DNA from 3 places in the Planococcus beijingensis genome. Region 2 is predicted to be linked to each of the others. Evidence: a T-box and tRNA genes for the amino acid it is inferred to sense, from the RefSeq annotation. Region 2 holds a T-box; the other regions hold tRNA genes.
What was found. A T-box is a leader RNA that pairs with one kind of tRNA and senses whether it is charged. The one in region 2 lies ahead of argS (arginine--tRNA ligase), so its partner is inferred to be a tRNA-Arg.
Positions count from the first base shown of each region.

Region 1: it encodes a tRNA-Arg, which carries the amino acid that the T-box ahead of argS (arginine--tRNA ligase) is inferred to sense. The anticodon was not compared.
Region 3: it encodes a tRNA-Arg, which carries the amino acid that the T-box ahead of argS (arginine--tRNA ligase) is inferred to sense. The anticodon was not compared.

Region 1 is NZ_JADHDZ010000002.1:55,478-57,743, forward strand. It holds gene rph (ribonuclease PH) at 1-445, shown strand, start outside; gene IRE19_RS06475 (XTP/dITP diphosphatase) at 442-1,047, shown strand; tRNA gene IRE19_RS06480 (tRNA-Arg) at 1,192-1,265, shown strand; gene IRE19_RS06485 (TIGR04104 family putative zinc finger protein) at 1,472-1,771, shown strand; gene IRE19_RS06490 (tetratricopeptide repeat protein) at 1,859-2,266, shown strand, end outside.
Region 2 is NZ_JADHDZ010000001.1:1,100,165-1,102,430, forward strand. It holds gene IRE19_RS05220 (hypothetical protein) at 1-63, shown strand, start outside; gene IRE19_RS05225 (hypothetical protein) at 327-509, shown strand; T-box leader at 1,004-1,217, shown strand; gene argS (arginine--tRNA ligase) at 1,273-2,266, shown strand, end outside.
Region 3 is NZ_JADHDZ010000006.1:109,254-111,519, reverse strand. It holds gene IRE19_RS14805 (TPM domain-containing protein) at 161-943, opposite strand; gene IRE19_RS14800 (hypothetical protein) at 940-1,083, opposite strand; tRNA gene IRE19_RS14795 (tRNA-Arg) at 1,290-1,361, opposite strand; gene clpP (ATP-dependent Clp endopeptidase proteolytic subunit ClpP) at 1,534-2,145, shown strand; gene IRE19_RS14785 (HPr family phosphocarrier protein) at 2,204-2,266, opposite strand, start outside.

The sequences.
Region 1 (2,266 bases), on a different contig from region 2:
AGTCGACCTGGAGAAGCTCGGTGAGCGTACTTTGTGGATTGATTGCGATGTTATCCAGGCGGACGGCGGAACGCGTACAGCGTCCATTACAGGTGCATTCATCGCGATGACAATGGCCATCAGCAAATTAGAATTGCCGGCATTCCCGGTAACGGATTTTCTTGCGGCAACAAGTGTCGGTGTTTCGGCTGAAAACGGACCGATCCTTGATTTGAATTACGTTGAAGATTCAAGTGCGGAAGTTGATATGAACTTGGTGATGACCGGTGCAGGACATTTTGTGGAATTGCAGGGGACAGGCGAAGAATCTACTTTCACACGTGCCCAATTGAACGAATTGCTGGATCTTGGAGAAGCGGGGATCAGCCAATTGATCACCATGCAGCGTCAGGCATTGGGTGACATCGCTTTGCGTGTTGGTGAAAAGGTGCCGGCGGAACTATGAAAAAAATTGTAATCGCAACTCAAAACAAAGGCAAAGCCAAGGATTTCGAAACCATGCTGTCTCCACTCGGTTATGAAGTGCTGACTTTGCGGGACGTGGCACAAGACATGGACGTAGAAGAAACAGGGGTAACGTTTGAAGAGAACGCTATTTTGAAAGCTGAAGCTGTGGCGGATGCGCTTGGCATCCCGGTCATTTCAGATGACAGCGGATTGGAGATCGACGCATTGAACGGGGAACCGGGGGTCTACTCAGCGCGCTATGCCGGCCTCGCTAAGAGCGATGATGCCAATATCGATAAAGTGCTTGGGAAATTGGCTGGTGTACCGGACAATGAGCGTACAGCGCGTTTCCGTTGTGTGCTGGCTGTCTCAGCTCCCGGACAGAAGACTGAAACCTTTTCAGGTTCATGTGAAGGAATGATCCTTCATGAACGCCGAGGCAATAATGGTTTTGGCTACGATCCGATTTTCTTTGTGCCTGAACAAGACAAAGCGATGGCTGAACTTGAACCGCATGAAAAAGCAGCGATCTCTCACCGTGGCAATGCTTTGCGCCAGTTACAAGCGAACCTGCCAACGTGGATGAACGAACAAAATTAAACGTCTGTAAATTAATTTTAATGTTTTTTTAAAATAGCATTGACTTTTATTCAAATCATTTCTATAATTAAAATTGTCTTTCGTTAGAAAAGCGAAGCCGTCCGCAACTGCAGGCGCCACAGTCTGGACTACAAGAAAGCTTTGGTCTCAGTAGCTCAGCTGGATAGAGCAACGCCCTTCTAAGGCGTCGGTCGGGGGTTCGAATCCCTCCTGGGACATTATAGGAATGTACATAGTACACGAAAGAAACCTCCTCATCGTTCATTGAACGGCGGGGAGGTTTCTTTGTGCATGCAACAGGTGATTTTTTCATCTCTGAACTACCGGCTTCTATATGGCTTTTTGTATTCGCTTTTGGCGTGAATTTTAAGGAGAGTGAAACTAAATCCTGCTTAAGACGTAATACTAATAAGGAGGTTTTTTTATGCCAGTATGTGAAAGATGCGGAACTCAATGGACTTGGAAGCAGTCGATCAAGGCCTCATGGAAAATCCATGGCCCCATGCACTGTCCGAATTGCAAAGGCAGTCAATATGCAACACCAAAATCTCGGCAACGAATGACGCTGATCAATTGGCTGATTCTTTTGCCTTTGCCGTTTGCGGTCATTTTGGATTTTCCATTGGTTTACACAGTCGGCATGATGATTGGATTGTTTGCAATTGGCCTGTCCCTGATTCCGAAATTTCTGCAACTGACCAGCGAACAGAAAGCTTTGTGGTGATGGGCAATCATTATTCCAACAATAAGGTTTTTATTTTCGCTCTAACGGGAATATGATATGATTATGAGATACAAAAGAGGTGGTAGGATGCGGAAGAAATATCGCGATTTAAAGCGCAAGGGGAATGTCATTGTTTTTCCGACGACCGTAACACGTTTGTTGTCTGAAGGAATGACCTATTTAAAAGAAGAAAAGTACGAAGATGCCCGTGACAGTCTATATCAAGTTTTGTCATATGAACCTGAACACGCAGCAGCCCTGGGCGGTTATGCCTATTGCCTCTATGAGCTTGGGGAATTCCAGGAAGCGCTTGAAGTGTGCCGTGAATTATTGAAGATCGGACCAATTCATTACCTGGAGACGATGGAATTATACATAAGTATTTTGATGCAAGTCCGCGAATTTGAAGAAGCGGAAAAAATGATTGAAGCTCTAATAGAAGAAAAAGTGTTGCCGGAAGAACGGCTGGAACAATTCCAGCAATTGCGTGACTTG
Region 2 (2,266 bases):
GTGATGGGGTGTTTTCTGATAGGATCGGTTTGGAGTTTAATTAGACAAGCACCTGAGAAATAAAGAGAAGATACATATTGCCGTTCGCATAAGAAAGGACATAAAAGGCATGTTAACTTACGGGTATTACGTTGTATTGCTGGTTTTAATTCTGCTAGCGGCATGGAGTACGTGGGGGGAAACCCATAAAACGATTATGTATGGAATTGCCATAGCCGGACTTTTAGGTTTAGTCGTCCTAAAAGTATTAGAAAAAAGCCGATGTAAAAACTGAAAAGACTAACAACTATGTTAAACTTAACCAATAAATACTGGAGGTGTTATAGATGTCCAATGAAGTACTTGGAATCATTGCTTTGTTGTCCATAATCATCTGGATCGCGGTTTCCAAAGAAGCGGTAAAACCGACGAAAGAACTCCAGTGGCCGAAGATGTTAACTTTGCTGTCTGCAGGAACTGCATCAGCATTCGTCATCACTTTGTCGCTTTTTCAAAGCCTGCCGTTCTAAAACAGGCTCAGTGAGTTGAGTCTGTTTTTTTCTTTCTGTACTGAAAACGCCAAGCATAATAAATAATCCAGGCACTTAAAAGAACCAATGAGGAAAGATATTGGTAAGCATAGTCTGCAAAAATCAGAATGGAAAATCCGATAATCGCTGTGGGAATCATGATATAAAGAGAAACTTCAATCAGTGGGGGGTTCTACATCCCCCGCTGATTGTTAGTTGATCCAGTCGGACTTTTACGGGCAGTAAGACTCCCGCTTATAAAAGCGGGAGTCTTACTGCCCGTTAAAGCGGGATATATCCACATTCTTACTTCTTTGTTTTTCAAACTCAATTCGAATCGATTCGTCATGGGCATCTCCTCGTTTCTGACAAGTTAATAAACAATAGATTTGTTTAATCATACCTTTTTTTGGCAACAGGAACAAAAAAACCTTTTGTTTTCAAAATCTTTTGACTCTGCAAGCATTGTAAGCTATGATATTCCAAAACTATACAAAAATTCTGCGACGAAGAGAGTAGTTGCATATGGATACGTCAGCGAGCCGGGGACAGTGAAAGCCTAGTGATGTCTGCTGCAATGAACCGCACTTCCGAGAAACTGCCTGAACCTTCCAGTAGGGCATGTCGGTGAAACCCGTTATCATGTTTAAGTTGGTCTGTTTAATTATGGACAATGAGAGTGGTACCGCGGGAAAGCCCGTCTCTGTATGAATGCATACAGAGATGGGCTTTTTTATTTTTAGTTAAAAGAGGGGGCTATGAAATGGAATTAAAACAAACGTATGCTGAGGAAATTGCTTTAGAGCTGAATGGGCTTGTGGAGCTTGATGAAATCGTGAATTTAATTGAACAGCCGAAATTCGACACACAAGGAGATCTGGCTTTTCCTTGCTTCATATTGGCCAAAGCATTAAAGAAGTCACCTGTTGAAATTGCGAAAGAGCTGGCACAGGCAATTTCCCACCCGTATTTTGAAAAGGTGGTAGCGGAAGGGCCTTATGTGAATTGTTTTTACGACAAGCTGGACGTCAGCTTAATGGTCATGAAAGAAATTTTGCATAAGCAGGAAAATTACGGCTCTTCAGAGCTTGGGCAAACCAAAACGGTAACGCTGGATTTTTCATCTCCAAACATTGCGAAGCCGTTTTCCATGGGACATCTGCGCTCGACGGTTATCGGCAATTCTTTGGCAAACATCTCTGAGAAATGTGGCTATAAAACCGTTCGAATCAACCATCTTGGAGACTGGGGAACGCAATTCGGCAAATTGATTACCGCGTATAAGCTGTGGGGAAATGAACAGCAAGTGAAAGAGGCCCCTATCAGTGAATTGCTGAAGCTTTATGTAAAATTCCACGATGAAGCTGAAAAGAATGCGGAGTTGGCGAACGAAGCCAGACTGTGGTTCAAGAAACTTGAAGATGGAAATGAAGAAGCCCAGCACTTATGGAAATGGTTCCGTGATGAGTCGCTCCAGGAATTCGCTAAAATCTATCAACTATTGGATGTTGAGTTTGATTCCTATGACGGAGAAGCTTTTTATAACGACAAGATGGATGAAGTGGTGGAGCTTCTGGTAGAAAAACATTTGCTGATCCAATCGGAAGGGGCGGATGTCGTTGATTTGAGTGATTACAGCCTGCCGCCCCTATTAATCAGAAAATCGGATGGCGCCACACTATACGGCACCCGCGATTTGGCGGCAGCTTTGTTCAGAAAAAGAAGTTACCAATTTGATCAATCATTTTACGTCGTGG
Region 3 (2,266 bases), on a different contig from region 2:
GGAGTAGACAGATGCTAGCTGCGCAATTTCTTTAGAATGTGATTTCTCTAAATTGAAAAATATGACTTCCCACCTAATCTATTCAGGCAGAATGGGCTGGAAAATCCCTAGCATTTCAAATAATTTCATCTGGCCAACTTTCAATTTATCTCATCATTAGTTAAAATTTCCGTTTTGCACCGCCGCCTCCACCAGAACCTCCTCCACCTCTGCGGGGTCTGCTGCCTCCAGAGCTTTTTCTGGCACTACCGCTCCGTGATTGGCCTCTCAACCGGCCACTTCTGGATTTTTTGCCATTGCCTCTTCCTGCACCATCTCCAAATAAGGCCACAACAATCCAAATGCCAATGACGATGGCTATAATGACACGATGAAGCGGCCATTTTTCACGGGGCTCATAAGCAGGAACTTGGGATGCTCCAGTCTGGGTAGCGGCAGCTTCAACATTTTGGCTATATTCTGCTGTCACTTCATGATAAAGCGCTGTATAGGTATTCCTAATGCCTTGGTCGAATTGATCTTTCTTCAAATACGGCACGGCGTAATCATCCAATATCCGCCCTACCTTAGCATCCGGCAAAACACCTTCAAGACCGTAGCCCGTAGCGATATAGATTTCACGGTCGCCTGTCGAAACTACCATCAGAACACCGTTATTTTCTTCTTCAGAACCAATTTCGTAATGGCGCAGAGCTTCTAAAGCATAGCTTTCAATAGCCTCTCCTTCCAGCGAAGGAATGGCCATCACAGCAATCTGGGCAGTCGTCGCATCTTCTAAGTTTTTACCTAAAAGGCGCAATTCTTCTTCAGCTTCATCGGATAGAACATCAGAAATATCCTGTACATAAATATCATTGGTTAGTTCCGGGAAATCGATTGCGTTGACAGGAACAGCCATCAGGAAAATCCCTAATGCACTCAAAAGGATAATTTTTTTCTTCATTCTTCATTATCCATTCCGAAATTGATGGCCAACACTTCAGAAGCACCTGGATTTTCTTCAAAATACTTTTCTCTATTCAAACCGAATCCACCTCTAATCCATAAGGTTACACTTAGATTGGAAATCACTAATTTCTTCATCCAGCTTCCCTCTTTTCGATACTACGTAATAATATTTCGTTATAATTATGCATGTAAACTTTTTACATATCTTTCGTAGTATAGCTCATTTAACCTCTGAACAGAAGATTCCATCCATAAGCGATTTTTCGCATCTTTGCATATGGCAACCAAAAAAAAGCCCGCATCGCCGATTAAACGGCAAAACGGACTTTCCTGTTTATTGATGCCCTCGGAGGGAATCGAACCCCCATCTCAAGAACCGGAATCTTACGTGTGATCCATTACACTACGAGGGCGTATTCGCTATTAGCGACTTTTCTATTATACAAAACCATTCTGACTTAATCAAGTCCATTTTTTTAATTCGTTAGATTTGACCTTCATTGACCATCATGTGTATGATAATAGTACAGCTGAGAGAACTTTCAGCATTGTTTGCACACCACTTAATCGAGGAGGAACTATTCTATGAACTTAATTCCTACAGTAATCGAACAAACAAGCCGAGGCGAACGTGCTTATGACATTTATTCACGTTTGTTGAAAGACCGTGTTATTATGCTGGGCAGCGGAATTGATGATAATGTTGCGAATTCAATCGTCGCGCAGCTTCTGTTCCTTGAAGCGGAAGATCCGGACAAAGACATTTCCATTTACATCAACAGCCCAGGCGGCAGCATCACAGCCGGTATGGCAATTTACGATACAATGCAGTTTATCCGTCCAGACGTACAGACAATTTGTATCGGTATGGCAGCTTCAATGGGTGCATTCCTTTTGGCAGCTGGCACAAAAGGCAAACGCCTTGCATTGCCGAATGCCGAAGTCATGATTCACCAGCCTCTTGGTGGTGCTCAAGGCCAAGCGACTGAAATTGAAATTGCAGCGAAACGCATTCTTCATCTTCGCGAGAAATTGAACCAGATCTTGTCTGAACGCACAGGACAACCAATCGAAGTCATTTCCAAAGATACGGACCGCGATAACTTCATGACAGCAGAACGCGCGCTTGAATATGGCTTGATCGACCAAGTCATCACACGCAGCAAATTGCCTGAAAACCACAAAAAAGATATCTAAAACAAAAACCTCACAGCCATTGGGCTGTGAGGTTTTTATTTGCTCTAATCAGAGGTGATCAAGCTTCCTGCTCGATAATTCCAGAAAGCGACTGAACCGCTTTTTCCTCGTCCAAGCCGTC